DNA from 2 places in the Bacillus sp. AFS031507 genome. Region 2 is predicted to be linked to the other one. Evidence: predicted binding sites of a transcription regulator. Region 2 holds the regulator's gene; the other holds the start of a gene.
What was found. The regulator LexA, encoded in region 2, represses DNA repair genes until DNA is damaged. The targets are predictions, from matches to a motif close to CGAACATATGTTCG.
Positions count from the first base shown of each region.

Region 1: a site for LexA is predicted at 1,988-2,001, ahead of COE25_RS12185 (YhjD family protein). Genes of this name have one in related genera too.

Region 1 covers NZ_NUOW01000012.1:182,065-194,592, forward strand. Annotated here, with positions in the region: gene COE25_RS12170 (M48 family metallopeptidase) at 1-407, shown strand, start outside; gene COE25_RS12175 (IDEAL domain-containing protein) at 568-804, opposite strand; gene COE25_RS12180 (competence protein ComK) at 997-1,572, shown strand; gene COE25_RS12185 (YhjD family protein) at 1,594-1,959, opposite strand; gene COE25_RS12190 (LCP family protein) at 2,231-3,166, shown strand; gene COE25_RS12195 (TVP38/TMEM64 family protein) at 3,208-3,873, shown strand; gene lepB (signal peptidase I) at 3,863-4,417, shown strand; gene addB (helicase-exonuclease AddAB subunit AddB) at 4,589-8,071, shown strand; gene addA (helicase-exonuclease AddAB subunit AddA) at 8,068-11,862, shown strand; gene COE25_RS12215 (spore germination protein) at 11,910-12,128, opposite strand; gene COE25_RS12220 (spore germination protein GerPE) at 12,186-12,528, opposite strand, start outside.
Region 2 covers NZ_NUOW01000013.1:13,572-26,099, reverse strand. Annotated here, with positions in the region: gene miaA (tRNA (adenosine(37)-N6)-dimethylallyltransferase MiaA) at 1-831, shown strand, start outside; gene hfq (RNA chaperone Hfq) at 858-1,088, shown strand; gene spoVK (stage V sporulation protein K) at 1,393-2,340, shown strand; gene COE25_RS12790 (trimeric intracellular cation channel family protein) at 2,395-3,000, opposite strand; gene hflX (GTPase HflX) at 3,198-4,457, shown strand; gene COE25_RS12780 (methionine gamma-lyase family protein) at 4,472-5,743, shown strand; gene COE25_RS12775 (MerR family transcriptional regulator) at 5,868-6,269, shown strand; gene glnA (type I glutamate--ammonia ligase) at 6,307-7,641, shown strand; gene COE25_RS12765 (hypothetical protein) at 8,052-8,306, shown strand; gene lexA (transcriptional repressor LexA) at 8,827-9,450, opposite strand; gene yneA (cell division suppressor protein YneA) at 9,608-9,931, shown strand; gene COE25_RS12750 (YneB family resolvase-like protein) at 9,944-10,591, shown strand; gene COE25_RS12745 (DUF896 domain-containing protein) at 10,669-10,899, shown strand; gene tkt (transketolase) at 11,077-12,528, shown strand, end outside.

The DNA of each region.
Region 1 (12,528 bases), on a different contig from region 2:
ATTTTGGAATTGCTGGATATTTGCTAATTTCGCTGCTCGGATTGTATTTGACGTATCGGATTATGAATTGGGCAACAAGACGCTGGGGCAAGGAATTAAATATCTCAGACGTTAGAGATATCCGATCACTTCCATTATTTTTTATGATTCTTTCGATGCTCCTATTTGCTGCAAGTCCACTGACGAATTTTACTTCTCGTTATCAGGAAACACGCGCTGACAAATATGCGATTGAGATGACCAAAAATCCAGAAGCAGCGATTACTTCTTTTCAGGAATTAACCCGCTCTGGATTAAGTCAAGTAAATCCACCGCTATTGGTGAAAATTTTCCGCTATACCCATCCTTCAATGCTTGATAGAATTTCGATGCTTGAAGATTATGAAGTTAAACAAAGGAACAAATAAATACAATCCATGGAAGGCTGAGACATTTTGATATGTCTACAGTCTTTTTTTTTACAAAAATATGTTATTTACGAGCCTTCGTCCACTTACATTTTCTATTTATGCGTTAGAAAAATATACAATGAAAAAGCCGTCAATCTATGACGGCTTTAACAAAATTCTACGTTCCAAATCGTTTGTTGATTTCATTGAGCTGTCCGGATAGAAGGAGGAATGACTTTTTGTCTTGACAATCAATGGCCACATCAATTTTCTGTAATAATTTTTCTTTTTCTACTTTTAGTTGAATTTCGGACAACAGCATTTCGATGTATAAATCTTGGACGAAGTTCTCTTTCAGACGATTTCGTTTCATGGCTCCTAGTTTCATTAATTCCGTGTATGATTTTTCATTCATGAAAATCACCTCTGTTGCTTTTTAAAATTATATGGTTTTTTTTGAAGAATATCATTAGTTTTTATAATTTTCTGATAAATATTTCTTTGACATGAATTTTGTGAATAAATTAGGAACAATTCAGAAAAGTGAGGGAATTAAAAACCAATAGTGGTAAGATATGGTGGATAATATGAAAAGGAGTTGAATGGGTTGAAGCATCCTCAAATCGAAGAATATGAGATAAATACGTGGACGATGTTTGTAGAACCGGTGACATATGGAGGGAAAATTTATTCACGTGCAGTAGAAATAGAAGATGAATTCTTGTCACCCTTTAAGCCATTGGATATCATCAAAAAAGGCTGCGTTTATTTTGGTGTTGATTACGAAAGCAGGAAAAAGGGAACAAGACAACTAATTGGCTATACTCGAAAAATCCCAATTGTAATTGAACCAATTAACCACATCTATTTTTTTCCTACTGTATCGCCGCTAACTCCTGAGTGTATATGGATTTCACTTGAGCATGTGGAGTGTTATCGTCGCGTATCCTCTAAGAAAACGATGATTATTTTCCGCAATAAGCAATCTCACATTTTTCCAGTTCCAATTGGTACAATTGAGGGGCAAATGTTAAGAACCTCATTACTAAAAACAAAACTTTTGCAAAGAATAGAAAGTAATGGGAGAAAGTTATTTTATCAGCCTAACGGGCCCCAATCGTTAAATGCCTTAGAAAGATCCCGTGAATATGATGCTGATTCCCATTCAAAAGACCCGAAATAAAGGGTTGAATTTTCTTAACTATTAACGGGACAGATGTTTTTTTAATAAATAGGCCTCCATTAATTCTTGGACTTTGTTGCGGATTCTTGGATTAAAGTAATTATGATTTTCTTCATAGCCTTTATAAATAAACCTGTACAACGTAAAAGCATCGTCCCGTTTTGTTTCAATCACCTGAAGCTTATTCTTTTTCATATATAGTTTTACCTCAGCAAGTTCCCTTTGGATCTCCTTCATCGTTTCCTCAATCAAATCCAAATATGGTTGTTTTAATTTAAACGGGCTATTTGCAACTACAGTTAAATCCCTGTTTAAGATAATTAGAACCATTGGTAAATACATAGCCTTTTCCATTATGTCTCGATCATCTTCGGGGATTCTGGTCATTTTTTCAGTCACACCTTTCTATATTAAACGAACAAACGTTCCTCTTTATTTTACAAAAAAGAACCGTCAAAAGCAATAGGACTTTCCATTTACAAAAACTCGTCATTGGGCGAGTTTTATTTATTGAAATGTTTAGTTGATATATGAGAAAGTTTTTATTAATAGAAGGATATCTGATAGGGGAAAATGAATTAAATGAAGAAACCCTGAAAAAGAAAAAACAGTTATAAATTTAGAAGAATAAAAAACCTGGATGAATAGGTGATAAACAATGAGATCTGATAAATATCAAACCAAGAAAAAGAGAAGATGGCCATCCGTTTTACTTGTCTTCTTACTGATAATAGGTGCAGGGGCAGGTTATGCTTATTATCAATACAAGCAGGGCGTTAACCAATCATTAAAAAAAATGAATAACAAAGCATCTAATGTTGTCTATGATTTCGAAGGAAAAAAGGATCAGTATGGGGGGACAAATATCCTCGTGCTTGGTAGTGATGCTAGAGGAAAGGAAAAATCTCGGGCAGATACAATCATGATTGTTCATTATAATGAAGACAAAGGAACATTTAAACTAACTTCTATTATGAGGGACAGTTACCTTGAGATTCCGGGGCATGGAAAGCATAAAGTTAACTCCGCATTCGCACGCGGTGGTCCAGAATTAATGAGACAAACTATTAAGCAAAATTTTGATATTGACCTCCAATACTATGTCATTGTGGACTTTCAAGGATTTGTGCAACTAATTGATGAAGCATTTCCCAATGGTGTAGAAATCGATGTAGAAAAGAAAATGTCAAAAAATATTGATGTCACTTTAGAACCAGGTCTGCAAAAATTAAATGGAGCAGAAATGCTCGGGTATGTCCGCTACCGTCATGATGCGATTGGTGATTTTGGAAGGGTAGAACGTCAACAAAAAGCGGTTAAGGCCATTGGGGACCAATTGATGGGCCTCCAAACGATTCCAAAACTCCCGAAGCTAATTGGTGTTGTCACGCCTTATGTGAATACAAATATGAGCACTTCCGACATAACATTTATGGCTAAAGATTTCTTTTCGAATGATCGAGGAAATATCGATACTTTACGGATTCCTGTTGAAAATAGCTATTCCGATGCTCGAGTCTCAGGGGAGGGAGCCGTATTAGAGATCGATGTCGAAAAAAATAAAGAGGCACTCCATCAATTTATTACAAAGTAATCATAGGCACAGCTAATTAGTAAAAAATGAGGAGAAACCGGATGGATATTGAATCATTAAAAGCATGGTTTACGCTTGAACATATTATGAGTCTTATTCAAGAATACCGAGCCCTTGGACCCATACCAGGCGTATTGCTTATTGTCATTGAAGCATTCTTGCCATTTCTCCCATTGTTTTTATTTGTAATGGCTAATGCCAGTGCCTTTGGACTTTGGTTAGGATTTTTGTATTCATGGCTTGGAGCCTGTATCGGGGCAATGCTCGTATTTTCGCTTATTAGAAGGTATGGGCAAAAAAGGTTATTATCCTTTTTACCTAAGCACCCTCAAGTCCGTAAGCTAATGGACTGGGTAGATCGTCATGGGTTTGGCCCACTCTTTCTACTGCTTTGTTTTCCATTTACACCCTCGGCAGTTGTTAACATTGTCGCTGGTCTTTCCAAAATTCGATTTTCCCAATACATGCTGTCCGTGTGTATTGGGAAAATGGTGATGATTTTCACGATTAGTTTTGTTGGCTATGATATTCAGTCATTACTGACGAAGCCTCTTCGGACTGTTGTAGTATTGCTTGTTATTTTCATTCTTTGGTATGTTGGTAAAAGAATTGAAGGCAGAATGAATAAGGGCACGGAAACTGACCATAATGGTGAAATAGATAGAAATTATAAGCAGGAGAAACGGAGGAGCTTTAATGAAGATTGAATGGAAAAAGGAAGGCATGGAATGGGCAAAGGCTTTTGCGATTGGTATCATTATTTTTGCTTTTATTCGTACATTTTTCTTTTCAAATTATGTGGTAGAAGGCGAATCGATGATGCCGACGCTGCAGGATGGTAACAAACTGGTAGTCAACAAGCTTGGTTATCAAGTCGGGGAATTGAACAGATTTGATGTCATCGTTTTTCATGCCAATGAAAAAGAGGACTTTGTCAAACGTATTATTGGGCTGCCAGGGGATAAAATTGAATATCGTGATGATCTACTGTATATAAATGGGCACAAGTACGAAGAGCCATTTTTAAATGTTTATAAACAAAAATCACCTGGAATCAGGATTACTGGAGATTTCAGTTTAAAGGAAATAACCGGTGAAAATATAGTTCCTGATGGAAAATTGTTTGTCCTTGGTGATAATCGATTAGGTAGTTGGGACAGCCGCCAATTCGGTTTTATCTCAGCTAGTCAAGTTGTCGGCAAAGTTGATTTACGTTATTGGCCAATAAATGAAATGGACGTCCATTTTTAGATGAATAGATTGAGGGAGGAGCACGATAATTAAATCGTGTTTTTTTTTCTGTCATAAAATTACCATTTTTGCCTCTAATCTGTGTTATCGCAATACAAACGTTTGTGCTTGTTTTATGGTAGAATGAGAGATATAAAGTTTATGAGTGGTTGTGGAAAGCGAGGTTTTTACATGTCATTAAGAATGGTAATCGGTCGGTCAGGAAGCGGAAAAACAGCTATGTTCCTTGATGAAATAAAGGGGCGGCTTGTGGAAAACCCAGATGGGACACCGATCATTTATATCGTTCCAGAACAGATGACGTTTTTATCTGAATATCGCTTGGCAACTGACCCGGCAATTAGCGGAATGATTCGTGCCCAAGTTTATAGTTTTTCCCGCTTGGCGTGGCGTATCTTGCAAGAAACAGGCGGGATTAGCCGAACACATTTAAGTAGTGTAGGGATAAGTATGTTAATACGCAAAATCATCGATGAGCAAAAGGAACAACTAAAGCTTTTTCAGCGAGCTGCAGATAAGAATGGTTTTATCCAGAAGCTTGAGCAAATGATAACAGAATTTAAACGTTACTGTATTACGCCAGAGGAGCTAATTCAAGGCTCATCCTTATCGAATGAAGATTCCAATGCGTTAAATGATAAACTACAAGATTTAGAAATGATCTATAAAAAGTTTGAGGACGAAGTTTTTGGTAAATATATCGATTCGGAGGATTACTTTCAACTCCTATCCGAGAAAGTATCCTTCTCTTCATATTTAAAAGATGCAGAAATATATATTGATGGTTTTTATAGTTTTTCACCGCAGGAATATCAAGTAATGATCGAATTGATGAAACATTGTAAAAACGTTTCAATTGCATTGACGACTGATCACCTCTCGATTGATTCTCCACCGGACGAGCTTGATCTGTTTCGCTTATCAGGTGAGACTAGTTATTCTCTCTATGATTTAGCTAAAGCTAATGGTATTGAAATCGAGCAGTCTGTTGTTCTAAAAGAACAAAGAAAATGGACAGAGCCGTCTTTAAGTCATTTTGAAGAAAAATTTGATGCCCGGCCTGCAGTATCATATGTTGGTGAGACAAAAATTAATATTTGCCAAGCCGTAAACCGTAGAGCTGAGATTGAAGGGATTGCAAGAGAGATTCGCCAATTAGTCAGGACAAAGGGATACCGGTACCGGGATATCGCTTTATTAATTCGAAATGGCGGGGACTATCATGAGATTGTTGAGCCAGTTTTCGACGATTATCAGATTCCCTATTTTATTGACCAAAAAAGAACGATGCTGAACCATCCATTGATCGAATTCATTCGCTCAAGCCTTGAAGTCATTAATTCCTACTGGCGCTATGAGCCGGTGTTCAGAGTGATCAAGACAGAATTGCTATATCCACTACAAGAAAAGCCGGCAAAAATGCGTGAGAAAATGGATAAACTAGAGAATTATTGTTTAGCTTACGGAATTAACGGAAGTAAATGGACGAAAAAAGAGCGTTGGAGCTATCGACGCATTCGAGGACTGGAATTAGAGGTAAACTCGCAAACAGATCTAGAAAAAGAAATGGAACAAGAGTTAAATGAATTAAAGCTTATGGTAACTGCACCCATTCTACGGTTATCAAGACGTTTGAAAAAAGCGGATTCAGGCAGAAAGTTTTGTGAAGCCATCTATTTGCTGCTAGAGGAATTGGATGTCCCAACAAAGCTTGAAAAATGGAAAGCAGCTGCCGAAGAAAAAGGTAATCTTGTAAAAATGCGGGAGCATGAACAAGTATGGAATGCTGTGATTGATCTCCTGGACCAATATGTTGAAATTCTAGGGGAAGAGCAAGTCACATTAAAGGCGTTTACTGCTGTTTTAGAGTCAGGATTCGAATCCTTACATTTTTCACTTATTCCGCCGGCACTTGATCAGGTACTGATTGGGGATTTAGAAAAATCAAGGCTAAATGAAATCAAAGTAGAATTCGTAGTTGGCGTCAATGAAGGAATTTTGCCTGCAAAAATATCTGATGAAGGAATCCTCTCTGATGAAGACAGGGAAATGCTCCTAGCAACAGGTGTTAAAATCGCACCAAGCAGCCGGACACGTTTGCTGGATGAAAATTTTCTTGCTTATAAAGCTTTTACAGCACCATCAGAAGCCCTTTATGTTAGTTATCCACTTGCGAATGATGAAGGAAAAGCGTTAATTCCATCTTCGTATATTAAGAGAATAAAAGATATGTTTCCTGATGCTAATGAGCTATTTTATTTGACAGACCCATCACAAGTTTCGGAGCCCAGTCAACTAGGCTTTATTTCAAATTTTACAACGACGTTATCTTTCCTTAATGCGCAGCTTCAATGGAAAAAGCGAGGGTACCCCATTTCAAATTTATGGTGGGATGTATATAACTATTACCTTGGAAGTTCGGGAAAGGGCAAAGCTCAGAAAGTGTTTTCAAGCCTTTTTTATACAAATTCAGCCGTACAGCTCTCTAAAGATTCAGCGGATGAATTATATGGTGAGGCCATTCAAGCCAGTGTTTCTAGAATGGAATTATATAACTCCTGCGCATTTTCTCATTTCGTTCAGCATGGACTAAAGCTTCGTGACCGGCAAGTGTTTCGTTTGGAGGCTCCGGATATTGGGGAGCTGTTTCATGCGGCATTAAAGCAGATTGCAGATATTGTTAATGAACAAAATCTTTCTTGGGCCGAGCTGTCGAGGAAACAATGTGAAAACCTTTCTAAGGAAGCGGTCAAGTCATTAGCCCCTAAATTGCAAAACGAAATATTGTTAAGCTCAGAGCGCCATCATTATATTAAACGGAAATTGGAGCAAATTATTACACGAGCTTCTGTCGTGTTAAGTGAGCATGCAAAAGTAAGTGGATTCTCACCGATTGGTTTGGAATTAGGCTTTGGACCCAATGGAAAACTGCCGCCACTAACATTTTCACTGAAAAATGGAAAGAGAATGGAATTGGCCGGAAGAATTGACAGAGTCGATCAGGCAAAAGCAGAAGACGACAGCGTCTTTTTACGAGTGATTGATTATAAATCAAGTGAAAAGGATGTCAATTTTAGTGAAGTATATTATGGACTTGCTCTGCAAATGTTAACCTACCTTGATATTGTCATGACCCATTCGAATGAATTGGTTGAGATGAAAGCTAGTCCTGCAGGTGTCCTCTATTTTCACGTTCATAATCCATTCATTAATACAACTAAAATGCTAACGATTGATGAAATTGAAAAGGAAATGATGAAAAAGTTTAAGATGAATGGATTAATGTTAAGCGATCAAAATGTGATCCGGCTTATGGACCAAACACTTGAATCAGGTGATTCACATATTATTGCCGCAGGAATAAAAAAGGATGGAAATTTATCCAAAAAATCCAAGGTTGCTAGTTTATCGGAATTTGACGATCTGAAAACGTATGTCCGGAATTTGTATCAGAGAACAGGTAACGCCATTATTGATGGTCAAATAGACATTGCTCCTTATAAATTAAAGGACAAAACACCTTGTACATTTTGTTCTTATAAATCAGTATGTCAATTTGATGAATCAATTGAAACGAATCAATTCCGGGTTCTCACACCCCACTCGAAGGAAGATGTTTTAGAACTAATTAGGAAGGAGGTACGTCAATCTTGAACAATTTCGTCATACCGCCTAAGCCAGAAGACGTGACATGGACAGACGACCAATGGAAAGCAATTATGGCAAAGGATCGAGACATCCTAGTTGCTGCAGCAGCAGGTTCGGGAAAAACTGCAGTCCTAGTGGAAAGAATGATCCAAAAAATTCTCGCAAAAGAAGACCCGATGGATGTCGATGAATTATTGGTGGTGACCTTTACGAACGCATCAGCTGCAGAGATGCGCCATCGGATTGGGGAAGCGTTAGAAAAAGCCATTGATGAAGACCCGTGGTCGCGCCATTTAAGAAAGCAACTGAGCTTATTAAATAAAGCATCGATTTCAACACTTCATTCCTTTTGTATGGAAGTGATTCGAAAGTATTATTACTTAATCGATGTCGATCCCGGATTTCGAATTGCCGATGAAACAGAGGCACAATTAATCCGAGATGAAGTGATGGACGAGTTGTTTGAAGAAGAATACGGGAAAAAAGATAATGAGGCATTCTTCAACTTGGTCGATTCATTCACAAGTGATCGAAGTGATGCCGCATTAATGGATATTGTTCGATCGATATACGATTTTGCACGCTCTAATCCCTTACCGGACCAATATTTAAAGTCAATCATTCGTATGTATGATGTTTCAGCTATTAATAATCTAGCCGAACTCTCCTTTATTCAGGCACTTCTTTTTGATATTGAGTTGCAACTAGAAGCTTCCAGAGAAATGATTAAGCGGGGATTAGAAGTAACAAAGCTCCCTGGCGGACCGGCACCGAGAGCTGAAAACTTTTTAGATGATTTAAAGATGATTGATACTCTTCTTCTTGCCAAGCAGGACTCATGGGAAACTCTATATCAAGCAATGCAGACCTGGTCTTTTTCACGGGCAAAGCAAGTGAAAGGTGACCACTATGATAAAGAGCTGACAGAAAAGGCCCAAAAACTCCGAGAAAAAGCGAAGAAAAAAATCCAAGATATCAAAGAAGAGCTATTTACGCGAAAGCCTGAAAGCTTTTTACGTGATATGGATGAGATACGGCCGTTAATAGAAACGCTAGTTCATATTGTCAAAGAATTTTCTCTGCGGTTTGAAAAGGTAAAAAGAGAAAAAGGGCTTGTAGACTATGCAGATTTAGAGCATTACTGCCTAGCAATTTTGACAAAGGAAATCTCAGCAGAGGGAGAATTTCTTCCATCCGAGGCGGCACTCGCTTACCAAAGGCATTTTAAAGAGGTCTATTGCGATGAATATCAAGACACAAATATGGTCCAGGAAACGATCCTAAAGCTTGTAACTAAAAAGGATGAGTTAAATGGTAATATGTTTATGGTCGGAGATGTTAAGCAGTCGATTTATCGCTTTCGTTTGGCTGAACCGAACCTTTTCTTAGGCAAGTATAATCGCTTTAAAGCCGATGGAGATACTACGGGACTACGTATTGATCTAGCAAGAAATTTCCGAAGCCGAAAAGAAGTGCTCGATGCAACCAATTATTTATTTAAACAAATTATGGGGATTAAAGTTGGTGAAATCGAATACGATGAGGCGGCAGAATTGCGTGCTGGCGCACCGTATCCAGACGATGAGCCCTATCCGGTAGAACTTTTGCTTATTGATCAAAATGCACAGGATAATGAGTCGCCTGTAACGGAAGGCGAGACAGAGGTGTCAGAACTAGAAGAATTTGATGCTATCGGTCTTGAACAATCCCAACTCGAAGCGAGGATAATTGCTTCTAAAATAAAAGAACTAGTTGCAAGTGGAGCACCCGTATATACTACAAAAACGAAATCCAATCGGCCACTTATGTATCGGGATACGGTCATCCTGCTCCGTTCAATGACTTGGGCTCCGCAAATTATCGAAGAGTTTAAGCAACAAGGGATTCCTATTTATGCTAATCTTTCAACAGGGTATTTTAATGCAACCGAAGTGGCAATTATGATTTCATTACTACGAGTTATTGATAATCCCTTCCAAGACATACCGCTTGCAGCTGTTTTACGCTCACCCATCGTTGGGTTGAACGAAGAAGAACTATCAATCATCCGCATTCATCAGAAGCGAGGTTCCTTTTGGGAGGCTGTTACCGCTTTTTGCAAGAGTAAAGAAGCCAAAAATACGGCCGAATTTTACGAAAAGCTGCGCCGCTTTTATGACTTTCTAGAAGAGTGGCGCGAGGTGGCAAGACAGGGTTCGTTGTCTGAGTTAATTTGGCAGCTCTACCGTGATACCCAGTTTTATGACTTTGTCGGCGGTTTACCAGGGGGAAAACAGCGCCAAGCTAATTTACGGGCATTATATGACAGAGCTAGACAGTACGAACAAACATCGTTCCGTGGACTGTTCAGGTTTCTTCGTTTTATCGAGAGAATGATTGAAAGAGGGGACGATCTTGGTGCAGCAAGGGCACTTGGTGAGCAAGAAGACGTTGTCCGGATTATGACCATCCATAGTAGTAAAGGACTTGAATTTCCCGTTGTATTCATGGCGGGAATGGCACGGACTTTTAATATGGCCGATGTTCGGAAACCATATATGCTCGATAAAGAATACGGATTTGCATCTAAGTATGTAAATGCGGAAAAAAGGATTTCTTACCCATCCTTACCGCAAATTGCTTTTAAGCGAAAAAAGAAAATGGAGATGCTCGCGGAAGAAATGCGCGTGTTATATGTGGCGATGACAAGGGCGAAAGAAAAACTTTATTTAACGGCTACGCTTAAAGATGCGCAAAAAAAAATCGACCAATGGAATGAAGTTTCCTCCCATACAGAATGGTTGTTTAAGGATTATGAGCGGGCAGCAGTTTCAAGCTATATTGACTGGATTGGACCAGCGCTTGTTCGCCATCAGGAAGCCAATGAACTAAGGCTTAGTAGTACGGGAAATGCCCTTGTTCCTGAGGAAATTACAAGTCATCCTTCTTCATGGAAAATTTCTCTAATAAGTGCAGAAGAAATCAAGAAGACGGAATTAGAAATCGGGAAGAATGAAGACCAATTTCTTGAAATGGTCCAAAAAGGGGAACATGTCCCAGCCACGTCGCCATTTGATGAAGAAATTAAGTTACGCTTAGACTGGGAGTATTCCTTCTCAAGTGCCGCAGCCCATCGCTCCAAGCAATCCGTTTCTGAAATGAAACGCCAAAGAGAAATGGCAGATGAACAAAGTGGGACGGACCTTGTGAACCATGTGAATCACTATAAAAAGTCGATAGTTAAACGCCCGAAATTTATGCAGGAAAAGCAATTAAGTCCAGCTGAACGGGGATCTGCCATGCATATGGTTATGCAGCACGTAGATTTAACCAATTCAGTTAGTCAAGAATCTCTCCAGGAACAGTTAACATGGATGGTAAACAACGAATTGTTAACCCCAGACCAAGCAGAAGTCATTGACAAAAATTTAATTGTTCAATTCTTTCATTCAGATTTAGGGATTAGATATTTTAACGCAAAAGCAATCAACAGAGAGGTTCCCTTTACCCTTTCCATGCCTGCTCGTGATGTGTACCCCACCTGGAAGGATGAAGAAGAATCTGTTTTTGTGCAAGGGATCATTGACTGTGTCTTTGAGGATGAAAACGGTCTTATTTTGGTCGATTATAAAACGGATCAAATTTCCGACAGGTATAAAGGTGGGTTTGACCAAGCAAAGTCCATACTTGAAGACCGTTACAAGATGCAAATTAACTTATATACAAGAGCAATTGAACAAATATGGAAAAGAAAGGTCACAGAAAGGTACTTGTTTTTCTTTGATGGAGCACATATTTTGAAAGTTGAAAAGGATTAAACGAACAAAAAATGACATAGACCATTTAGGATGGTTTATGTCATTTTTTAATTATTCCCGACAATTGGCTGGTCAATTAAATTGGTATCAAGAACATTGGTTCCACTTAATCCGGAATTCGATACGATTAATCCACCAGTATTAAATGCACCTGAACCAGCATTTGTCTTTGAGGTGCTCTTTGGAGAGATATATACGGTATCGCCAAATTGCACTATACCTCCACTTACGTGAACGATTTGGACAGGACCAATAATCGCTGGCATGACAAACATCCTTTTTTAGTATATTCCCGGCATTTTCCCTTAACGTAACTTATGCTTTTATCTTTGTCCCTGTACTTCTACTTCTTCTTCTTTTCTAGGAATAGGAAGTAACTGTCGAATATGCTTAATTCTAGTCTCCATGGAAACATGGCGGCTGTTCCCAACGTGTAAAATGGAAGCTGAAGATATCCCGATAATATCTATTTTACCTACCCTAATTAGTGGGTTGGGATTTTGGCGGGCGTATGAAAAAGGTTCATCGATAGGTTGAAAAGGAATAGGTTCAGAATAGACTCGGTAAGGGGATAAATTCCCTTCATTTCCATAAAATACATCGGTTTCCCTTTGGACAGCGAGCGCTCTAGAAAGTCCATTGATTATACAGGAATCTCCTAGCTGT
Region 2 (12,528 bases):
CGTGGCATGGATATTGGGACGGCAAAAATCAAAAAGGATGAAATGGAAGGTATTCCTCACTATCTGATTGATATTAAAGAGCCTTTTGAAAATTTTTCCGTTGCTGAATTTCAACTCCTTGTTCGGGCTAAAATAGGTGATATTGCTAAAAAGGGAAAGCTGCCCATAATTGTCGGTGGAACAGGGTTGTACATACAGTCCGTCATATATGATTATCAATTTTCTGATGTATCAGGCGATGAGACTTATCGTCTTAAGCTAGAGGAAAGAGCCCAGAAAATAGGGAATGAGGCACTATATAAAGAATTGTTGGAGGTGGATCCAGGTAGTGCTTCACAAATCCATCCAAATAATGTAAGAAGAGTCATTCGCGCACTTGAAATCTTCCATCTTACAGGTAAGACGATGCAAGAATTCCAAAGCACTCAACAACCAGATCTTTTGTACAATACAGCAATGGTTGGTTTATCGATGGAACGCGAGAAACTTTATGAGCGCATTAATTATCGAGTGGATTTAATGATGCAGGAAGGGCTTATCGAGGAAGTAAAAGGTTTGTATCAAAGGGGTTTGCGCGATTGTCAATCGATCCAAGCAATTGGCTACAAAGAAATGTATGCCTATTTAGAAGGTATTGTACCTTTAGAAGCGGCTATTGAGAATTTAAAACAAAATTCAAGAAGATACGCAAAACGGCAATTAACTTGGTTTCGGAACAAAATGGAGGTATCATGGTTTGATATGACCAATGTGGAGGACACCTCAAAAAAAATAACGGAAATTTCACGTTGTGTTGAAGGAAAGCTTAAAGTAAAATCGAATACATATTAGTAGAGATAAAAGAGGAGGAAATATAAATGAAAACAACAATCAATATTCAGGACCAATTTTTAAACCAGTGCCGCAAAGATAACATACATGTTACCGTCTTTTTACTTAACGGTTTTCAATTAAGAGGCCAAATTAAGGGCTTTGATAATTTTACAGTTCTTTTTGAATCAGAAGGAAAGCAACAATTAGTATATAAGCATGCAATTTCAACTTTTGCACCGCAAAGAAACGTGCAGCTTGAACTGGATAACCAATAAGTCATTTTTAGAAGCCCAAACATTGGGCTTTTTTTATTTATATTGCTCTGTTAAAGCTCATTGTTGATATTGGCACCATGTTGATTGGAGATGAAATCGAAGCGCCTGAAGCTGAAATCAACATGGAAATTTAACATTGCTATTTATTTTAAAAAACTTTTTTAATGAAATTCAGGGAGTTTGAATACATATAAAATGAAGGATTATGCATTCCTTTGTACAAATAATCAGTTCAGAATGTAAATTCTGAGTGGCCATAAAAACGCATCATATAAACTGTTGGTAAAAATGAGAGGTGAAAGCTTTGGACCAACCCATCAGAATGAAAAGTAACGGCCAAATAAGAGTAGTTCTCAATTCGCAAATAGGGAAAACGATGACAAAAGAGTTACCTGACTTTCAGGTGGTTCCAAAGGACATTCCACCTGAGCATTCGGCTCTAAAGGAAATTGAAGAGGAGTTAGGGGCTCTTGTTGGCATGGAAGAAATGAAAAAGATGATAAAGGAAATTTATGCATGGATTTACGTGAATAAAAAACGTGAGGAAATGGGTTTGAAAGCAAGAAAACAAGCCCTCCATATGATGTTTAAAGGAAATCCTGGAACAGGTAAAACGACAGTCGCTAGATTAATAGGTAAGTTATTTCAAAAAATGAGCGTTTTAACTAAAGGACACTTAATTGAGGCGGAACGTGCGGACCTCGTGGGGGAGTATATTGGTCATACAGCACAGAAGACAAGGGATTTAATCAAGAAGGCCCAAGGGGGAATTTTGTTCATCGATGAGGCATACTCATTGGGGCGCGGCGGTGAGAAGGATTTCGGCAAAGAAGCAATCGATACACTAGTTAAGCATATGGAAGATAAGCAGCATGAGTTTATTCTTATCCTTGCTGGATATTCTCGTGAAATGGAGTATTTCTTGACACTTAATCCTGGGCTCCATTCACGCTTTCCATTAGTTATTGATTTTCCTGACTACAATATAAATCAACTAATGGAAATTTCGGCAAGGATGTTAATCGAAAGAGAATACACGTTTAGCCATGAGGCGGAAAAAAAGTTAAAAGAACATTTAATATGGGTTAAAGCGGTATTAAGTCCAAATAGTTTTTCAAATGGAAGGTATGTACGAAATATCATTGAAAAATCGATCCGCGCCCAGGCCATGAGGCTGCTCATGTTAAATAGTTATGACAGGCATGAATTAATGACAATTAGAAGTAATGATCTTGTGTTTGAAGAAGATTAGAGACAAAAAAACGGCAGATTCTAAGCAATCTGCCGTTTCTATTTGGATTAGTTATTAATTGGCCTCAAATTTACGTATCGGGAGCTTCCAATCAAAGGTATAGGAAAGGACGCGTAAAACCGTCACAATGAAAAAGAGAGAATACAATTCCCAAGAATCCGTCACGATCTTAAGTCCGATAAAAAGGCCAGTCAATATTGCCCATATTGCATAGATTTCCGATCGTAAGACGATTGGTTTTCTTCCTGCCAATAAATCACGAATAATCCCGCCACCGATTCCGGTTAGCACAGCTGCAACAATAACAGCACTAAGCGGGTGATTCATTTTAACGGCGTAAAGAGCACCTTGGATGGCAAAGGCTGAAAGGCCAATCGCATCAAATAGGTTCCCCCATTTTTGCCAGTGTTTTAAAAGGTTACTTGGAAATAAAAACACAGCAGTTATGGATAATAAGGCAATTTGAAAAAATAAACCTTGTTCCCAAAGTGCTGATACAGGTACACCGATTAATAGGTTTCGAATCGCCCCACCGCCAAAAGCGGTGACAATACCTAAAATGTATACGCCAAAAATATCATATTCCTCTTCCATCGCAACAATGGCCCCACTAACGGCGAAGGCGATTGTTCCAATCATACTTAAAACTTCCCATGTCATCTATCCGAATTCTCCTTGAAATCTTTATTTTATTTAACTCTATGAAAATAGTAATAAAAATGTTATTAGAAAACAGTAAGATTATATCAGGATATGGGGAAATTACAATAAGTTTTTTCTAATGTTGGGCAAATTAGAGTATACAACCTTTTTTTGTTATGATGGGAGATAGAAGATTACGGAAGGAACGATGCCTTATGGAACAAAAAGACACGAAAGAGAAGGCGATCCTCGTTGGCTGTCAGACCAATGGGGATACTGATTTGCGCTTTCATTATTCAATGGAAGAGTTAGGTGCACTAACAGAAACCGCTCAGGGTGAAGTATTGATGTCAGTCGTTCAAAAAAGGGACCGGCGCCACCCAGCTACCTATATAGGTAAAGGGAAAGTGGAGGAACTTAATGTCCTGGTGGATGAATTGGAGGCAGATATAGTCATTTTTAATGACGAGCTTTCACCAAGTCAAAAAAGAAATCTCTCTACGGACCTAAATGCTCGTATAATCGACAGAACCCAGCTCATCTTAGACATTTTTGCACAAAGAGCTCGCTCCAAAGAAGGTAAATTACAGGTTGAACTTGCCCAATTGCAATACATGCTTCCTCGTCTTGCTGGTCAGGGAACTGCATTATCACGTTTGGGTGCTGGGATAGGAACAAGAGGACCTGGTGAAACAAAGTTAGAATCTGACCGCCGGCATATCCGTCGCAGAATCGATGAAATTAAAACCCAACTTTCCGTCATCGTTCAGCACAGGGATCGATACAGAGAAAGAAGAAAGAAAAATAAAACCTTTCAGGTCGCGATTGTCGGTTATACCAATGCCGGTAAATCCAGTCTTTTCAATCGTTTATCCGAAGCAGAGTCGTACGAGGAAAATCAATTGTTTGCAACACTAGATCCAATGACACGAAAATTGATTTTACCAAGTGGTTTCCTAGCCTTGATTACCGATACGGTTGGGTTTATACAAGATTTACCGACAACACTTATTGCTGCATTTCGATCGACGCTTGAGGAAGTCAAGGAAGCTGATTTGCTTCTTCATGTGGTCGATATGTCCAACCCAGATTATTTCCATCACGAAAAAACAGTTAAAAAGTTGCTTGAAGACTTGGAAGTTAAAGATATCCCGCAAATAACAGTATATAATAAAAAAGATATACAGCATTCAGATTTTGTCCCAACCGCTGATACACCGACCGCGTTTATTAGCGCATTTGATGCAGAGGACCGTCAAGCATTGAAGCAGCAAATGGAGAAGGTAGTTATGGAAATGATGGATTCTTACGAAGTTCAGATTCCGTCCACTGAAGGAAAGCTGCTTTCTTTATTAAAAAATGAGACAATATTAAGAGAGCTTGTATTTGATGAAGAAGATCAATTCTATCGATGCAAAGGATATACACTTCAGGATCATCAAATTACAGGACAATTAAAGAAATTCACAATATAGATAGGAGTCACAACATGTTTCAACAGTTAAAAAATGGGGAAAAGCTTCAGCCGATGGTTGAGGAAGTTGAACAACAAATCACTAAAGTACATAAAGAAATAGACAATAGAATCGAAACAAATCAATTTCGGGTATTAAAAAGCTTTCAAAACAAAAGAGTGAGTGATTCACATTTTAATCCGTCGACCGGCTATGGCTATGACGATCATGGCAGAGATACACTTGAAATGGTCTATGCAGATGTATTTGGGGGAGAAGCAGGACTTGTTCGTCCGCAAATAATCTCGGGCACACATGCCATTTCCATTGCCTTATTTGGCGTTCTTCGACCTGGGGATGAACTTCTATATATAACGGGCAAACCCTATGATACGCTTGAAGAAATTGTTGGACTTCGTGGGAACGGGGTTGGCTCATTAAAGGAATTTGGAATTTCCTATGATAGTGTAGCTCTGACGAATCAAGGTGGAATTGATTGGGAGGCTGTCTCAAAGAAAATAAAACCGAATACAAAAATGATTGGCATTCAGCGTTCCAAGGGCTATGCGACAAGACCATCATTTACGGTTGCAGAAATTGGAGAAATGATCACGTTTGTCAAAGAAATTAAACAAGATGTGATCGTATTTGTAGATAATTGCTATGGGGAATTTGTTGAGGAGATCGAGCCTTGTCATGTTGGTGCGGACCTAATCGCAGGGTCACTTATCAAAAATCCAGGCGGAGGGATTGTGAAGACTGGCGGCTATATTGTTGGTAAAAAACAGTGGGTGGAGGCATGTTCATATCGAATGACTTCACCAGGGATAGGAGCCGAAGCAGGAGCGTCCCTCTATAGTCTGCAAGAAATGTATCAAGGTTTTTTTCTTGCTCCCCATGTGGTTGGCCAGGCATTAAAAGGGGCCGTTTTCACAGCAGCGATGTTGGAGAAATTAGGCATGAATTCTTCTCCGAAATGGAATGCTAAAAGGACTGACTTAATTCAGTCTGTCCAGTTTGATGACCGAGATAAAATGATTGCTTTTTGTCAGGCCATTCAATTTGCATCACCGATTAATTCTTATGTCACACCCCATGCCAGCTATATGCCAGGGTATGAGGACGATGTGATTATGGCAGCAGGTACTTTTATTCAGGGGGCGAGCATTGAACTCACCGCAGATGGACCGATTAGACCACCATATGTTGCCTATGTACAAGGTGGATTAACCTATGCACATGTAAAGATGGCTGTTTGTCTGGCCATAGACCAATTAACGGATAAAGGATTAATCGAATTGTTTTAGGAGAACAGCTAAGTGTCCAATTATTTTAAAAATTTTAATGTAAGAAAACCTAACATATCATTGACAACTTTTCTAACACGAAATATAATAGTATTATAAATAACCCGAGGGGAGGAGGAATTAGATGAGTGGAAAGGAAATTCGCCGTTCCATGCCACTGTTTCCAATCGGAACAGTCATGCAACTAACGGAACTTACAGCCAGGCAAATTCGTTACTACGAAGAACACCAATTGATTTCTCCAGCAAGAACCGAGGGGAATAGACGGCTATATTGTTTAAATGATATTGATAGGCTTCTAGAAATTAAGGATTTAATTGATCAAGGTGTCAATATGGCAGGCATTAAACAATTGTTCCTAGTAAAAGAGCAACAATCAAACATTCTTGAGCAACAAACAGAAAAAACTAAGCGCGAATTAACGGATGAACAGCTTAGAAAGTTGCTACGCAACGAAATGATGCATTTAGGTCGAAACAATCGATCCTCTTTACGTCAAGGAGATATGTCAAGATTCTTTCATTAATGTGAAAGTTTCTTTTTAAAAAATAGGGGGTAAGAAAATGGCAAAGTATTCAAGAGAAGATATTAAAAGATTAGCGGTCGAAGAAAACGTGAAATTTATTCGTTTGCAATTCACAGACATCCTTGGAACTATCAAAAACGTGGAGATTCCAATTAGCCAATTAGAAAAAGCACTTGATAACAAAATGATGTTTGACGGTTCTTCAATTGAAGGTTTTGTACGTATTGAAGAATCTGATATGTTACTATATCCTGACCTTAACACATGGGTTGTATTCCCTTGGACAGCAGAAAAAGGGAAAGTTGCCCGCTTAATTTGTGATATTTATACTCCAGAAGGAAAACCATTTGAAGGTGACCCTCGTAATAACTTAAGAAGAGTATTAAAAGAAATGGAAGACCTTGGATTCACTAGCTTTAACTTAGGGCCTGAGCCAGAATTCTTCTTATTTAAATTAGACGAACAAGGCGAACCATCATTAGACCTAAACGACAAAGGCGGATATTTTGATTTAGCCCCTATCGATCTTGGCGAAAACTGCCGCCGTGATATCGTGCTTGAATTAGAAGAAATGGGCTTTGAAATCGAAGCTTCCCACCATGAAGTTGCACCAGGTCAGCATGAAATCGACTTTAAATATGCAGATGCACTAACAGCTTGTGACCAAATTCAAACATTCAAGCTAGTTGTAAAAACAATTGCACGTAAGCATGGTTTGCACGCGACATTCATGCCAAAACCATTGTATGGTGTCAATGGATCTGGAATGCACATGAATCTTTCATTGTTTAAGGATGGAGTTAATTCATTCTACGAACCATCTGGTGATCTAGAAATGAGTGATAATGCTCGTCAATTTATCGCTGGAATTCTAAAACATGCTCCAGCCTTTACAGCGGTAACAAACCCAACTGTAAACTCATATAAGCGTCTTGTTCCTGGCTATGAAGCACCATGCTATGTGGCTTGGTCAGCTAGAAACCGTTCACCATTAATTCGTATTCCTGCTTCTCGTGGATTAAGCACACGTGTGGAAGTAAGAAGTGTAGACCCATCTGCTAATCCATACCTTGCAATGGCTGTTCTTCTTAAGGCTGGCTTAGACGGAATTAAAAACAAGTTAACTCCGCCGGCACCAGTTGACAGAAACATCTATGTAATGAGTAAAGAAGAGAGAATCGAAGAAGGTATCGTCGATCTTCCTGCAACATTAGCTCAAGCATTAGATCAACTAAAATCTGACGAAGTAATTGTGTCAGGTCTTGGAGAGCACATTATGGAACACTTTGTTGAAGCAAAAGAAATCGAGTGGGATATGTTCCGCACAGTCGTTCACCAATGGGAACGCGATCAATATATGAGCATGTATTAATCTCATCAAAGCCCTGGCGCCTAGCGTCAGGGTTTTTCTATGTCGCGCTTCTTTTCTAAAATTCTCTCAGTGAAAAATGCTATCCCATTGGCTACCAGGCTTGTTCCATTACAACAATTACGGTAGCCAATAAGCATGAATGACGACCCGATTGGCTCTTTCTCAATAGGTTCGGTCGTCAATAGGCCCGATTGTTGACCCAAATTACTCTTTCTCAACGACTTCGGACGTCAATACATACAATGACTCTTTTTCCAATTAGGCATCTTCGATCATTCTAAATAAAATTAATAGGAATAGAATAGAAAGGAAGAGGTGCTTGATGTTCTTTAAAAATTCACAATTTTTACGGTTTACTTAATCCTAAATAATATATGCTTAAGTTGTAAACATTTGGGAGGTGCTCTAAATTGTATAAACTGCAAATTTGTAATGCTCTAACCCAAGAAATACTACGAGAAAAGACGTATAAGAAGCCTGATCTTATTTTAAGTTTGATAGAATCAGGAACAAAAGGTCAGGAATGTTTTCTATTTGATGAACAGCGCAAGACCTTGAAAGGAACGTATGTTACACATTCCAGTTTTAATGAAGGGGACACGAAAGTATATAAAGTGCTTTTTAAGGTGAAACTATCTGAAATACAAGCAAGAATAGTGAATTAGGAAGATAAAGGAGTGGCGTATGGCTGCTCCTTTTTAGTTTGAATAATGCAGCTCTTCTGTCATAGAGACAACAGGAAACGACCTCATTGTTATTTCTTTGGAACGGTCACGTAGGCCGCCTCTACGTGCCCCAACTCTGTGAAATTGTTGTGTAACGGTCACGTAGGCCGCCTCTACGTGCCCCAACTCGTAGGAATTCTTCTGGAACGGTCACGTAGACCGCCTCTACGTGCCCCAACTCGTAGGAATTTTTCCGGAAAGGTGACGTAGTCCGTCTCTAGGTGCCCCAACTCGTAGGAATTCTTCCGGAAAGGTGACGTAGTCCGTCTCTAGGTGCCCCAACTCGTTGGAATTCATCTGGAACGGTCACGTAGGCCGCCTCTACGTGCCCCAACTCGTAGGAATTCATCTAGAAAGGTCACGTAGACCCACTCTACCCCGGCTTCTGTAATTCCTTCAGCTTGAGGTTAATTTGCACAACAAAAAAAGAGTCGGCACGTATATGCCAACTCTCTTAAACTTAATGAATATGTCGGTAAACCCCAATAACTTTACCTAAAATCGAAACATTCCTTAATATAATAGGGTCCATTGTAGAATTTTCCGGCTGCAGGCGTATGTAATCTTTTTCCTTGAAAAATCTTTTACAGGTGGCTTCATCTTCCTCGGTCATTGCTACAACAATATCCCCGTTATTAGCGTTTGGCTGCTGTTTCACAATTACATAATCCCCGTCTAGGATCCCAGCTTCTATCATACTCTCACCCATGATTTCTAACATGAACACTTGTTCATCTGCAGGTGCAAGACTTTCTGGAAGTGGAAAATACTCTTCCACATTTTCAATCGCTGTAATTGGGAGTCCTGCCGTTACTTTCCCAACCACTGGAACATTGACAACTGTATTTCTTGGTATATGTGCAGAAACATCTGCTTCTAATATTTCAATTGCTCTTGGTTTTGTAGGATCTCGTCTAATAAGTCCTTTACTTTCCAATCTTGCTAGATGTCCGTGAACAGTAGAGCTGGATGCGAGTCCAACCGCTTCTCCAATTTCCCTTACTGAAGGGGGATATCCTTTACTCTTAACCTCACTTTTAATGAAGTCTAAGATATCTTGCTGCCTCTTTGATATTTTAGCCATGATAAAATCCACCTCGCCTGGTTAATGTTGACTTTATTATAACATGTTCGCATTTTTTATACAAACATAAGTTCGAAAATATGGTTGACAACAAACAAACGTTCGATTTATAATGAAAATATCAAATCGAACATACATTCTTATAGAGGTGTTATTTATGAAAAAATTATGGAACAAATACTCCTATGCTATTACTCTTATTATTTTAAGTTGTTCACTTTCAATCATATTATCATTCCAACATCATTCGAACGCGCAAGATGATTATTTAAAGGTTACAATCTCAGAAGGAGATTCACTATGGGAAATCTCTGATCAATTCTCGGGTCAACATTCATTATCAAACAAGGAATTTGTTGCTTGGATAAAAAAGCATAATGAATTAGATGATGATCAAATTTTTCCTGGTGACGAAATTATCATTCCGGTGAGTAAAGAAGTCTCATCTACGAATGAATTTGCTAGCGCCGTTAGTGAATAGAAAGGAATTTTTATGAAAGCAATTATATACTGCCGTGTCAGCACAAATAAGGAAACACAAGAATCTTCGTTAAAGCGCCAGGAAGAGGAATTAACGCAACTAGCTAACACCTATCACTTTGAGATTGATAGGGTAATTAAAGAAAAGGCTAGTGGTTATGATTTCAATCGTGAGGGGATTTTTCAATTATTAGAACGAATTAGAGATAAGCAGGTACAAGCCATCTTAATTCAGGATGAAACACGACTCGGTAGAGGTAACGCCAAAATTGCACTCTTGCATTGCATATTAAAAGAAAATATTAAACTTTATAGTATCTCCCATAGTGGAGAATTACAGCTTTCAGAATCGGATTCCATGGTTTTGAACATCGTAAGTATGGTTGAAGAGTACCAACGAAAACTACATAATGCAAAAATCAAACGTGGAATGAAGCGAGCAGTCAAGAATGGATATAAACCAGAAAAAAACTTAAAAAATCTCGGAGAATCCTCTGGACGCGAGAAAATTGAGGTTCCAATTGGAGAAATTGTCCGATTAAGAAAAAATGGATTAATTTTTTCAGAAATAGCTGCTACACTTAGAGGTTTTGGCTATAACATTTCTAAAGCCACGGTTCATAGAAGATTCCAGGAATACATTGAATCACAAGAAGAGTAGACCTTTTGCCTTGTCATTAGGTTTTTTTTTTAGTAAAATCAGGTGTCATGTAAATAGTTTGAAAGGAAGGTGTTTAAATGCTTTCAAAAGAAAAGATGGCTAGAATTAATGAGCTGGCACGAAAAGCAAAAGCAACGGGATTGACTGAAACAGAAGCGAAAGAGCAAACTAAATTAAGAAGTGAATATTTGGCTACTTTTCGTTCGAATATGCTTGATACCCTTACCAACACCAAGTTTATTGATCCGGAAGGAAATGACGTTACACCGGAAAAAATCAAGGCTAGGAAAAAAAATACACTTCACTAAAAGTTCAGGAATACATTTTTTGTATTCCTATTTTACATATACTGACTATATTTGTGTAAAAATAAAAAAATAGTGACTTTTGTTTCTTATTATTATGCTATTTGTTGAATAAAAAACGGTAGCGATATAAAATTGAAAATGTATTTAGTAACCTTGTGATTAGAAAGGATGTAATTCATGTTTAATACTATTGATGATTTATCTGTTACCTCCATTCGAACGCTTTCCATTGATGCGATCGAAAAAGCAAACTCAGGACATCCAGGAATGCCGATGGGTGCAGCGCCAATGACCTATACTTTATGGACGCGTTTCTTGAACCAAAATCCAAAGAATCCACAGTGGTTTAACCGTGATCGTTTTGTCTTGTCAGCAGGTCATGGTTCAGCTTTGTTATACAGCATGCTTCACTTGTCTGGTTTCAACTTAACAATGGATGACTTAAAGCAATTCCGCCAATGGGGCTCTAAAACGCCTGGACACCCAGAGTATGGCCACACTGAAGGTGTAGAAGCAACTACTGGTCCACTTGGACAGGGGATTGCAATGGCAGTAGGAATGGCAATGGCAGAACGCCATGTTGCAAGTGTTTATAATAAAGATAAATATGAACTTGTGAACCATTTTACATACAGTATCTGTGGAGATGGAGATTTGATGGAGGGTGTATCTGCTGAGGCAGCCTCGCTAGCAGGACACTTGAAATTAGGGCGATTGGTAGTCCTTTATGATTCAAACGATATCTCACTTGATGGGGACTTAGATAAGTCGTTCTCAGAAAGTGTCAAAGATCGCTTCCTATCATACGGATGGCAATATGTCCGTGTCGAAGACGGCAATAATTTAGAAGAAATTGCAAAAGCTCTTGAAGAAGCTAAAAATGATTTAGACAGACCAACGATGATTGAAGTAAGAACAGTAATTGGATACGGTTCACCAAACCGTGCGGGAACTTCAGGTGTTCATGGTTCACCACTTGGAGCGAATGAATTAAAACTTACAAAAGAGGCTTATAAATGGACATTTGAAGAAGATTTCCATGTGCCGCAAGAAGTCTATGATAACTTCCAGAAACTTATCGTTGAAAATGGTGAGAAAAAGGAAAAAGAGTGGAATGATTTGTTCGCTCAATATAAAAAAGAGTACCCTGAATTAGCTACTCAGCTTGAACAAGCATTAAATAATGAACTTCCTGAAGGATGGGATAAAGATATCCCTGTATACCCTGAAGGGAAAAGCCTGGCAAGCCGTGCTTCTTCAGGGGAAGTATTAAATGGTATTGCTAAGAATCTACCTATTTTTATCGGTGGATCCGCAGACCTTGCTGGTTCGAATAAAACAATGATTAAAGATACAAAAGACTTTATGCCTGGTTCGTATGAAGGCCGCAATATTTGGTTTGGTGTGCGTGAATTTGCGATGGGTGCGGCAATGAATGGTATTGCTCTTCATGGCGGCGTAAAAGTATTTGGCGGAACATTCTTTGTCTTCTCTGACTACTTGCGTCCTGCCATTCGTCTAGCAGCTTTAATGGGATTACCTGTCACTTATGTCTTTACCCATGACAGTATTGCTGTAGGGGAAGATGGACCAACACATGAGCCAGTTGAACAGCTTGCAGCATTACGT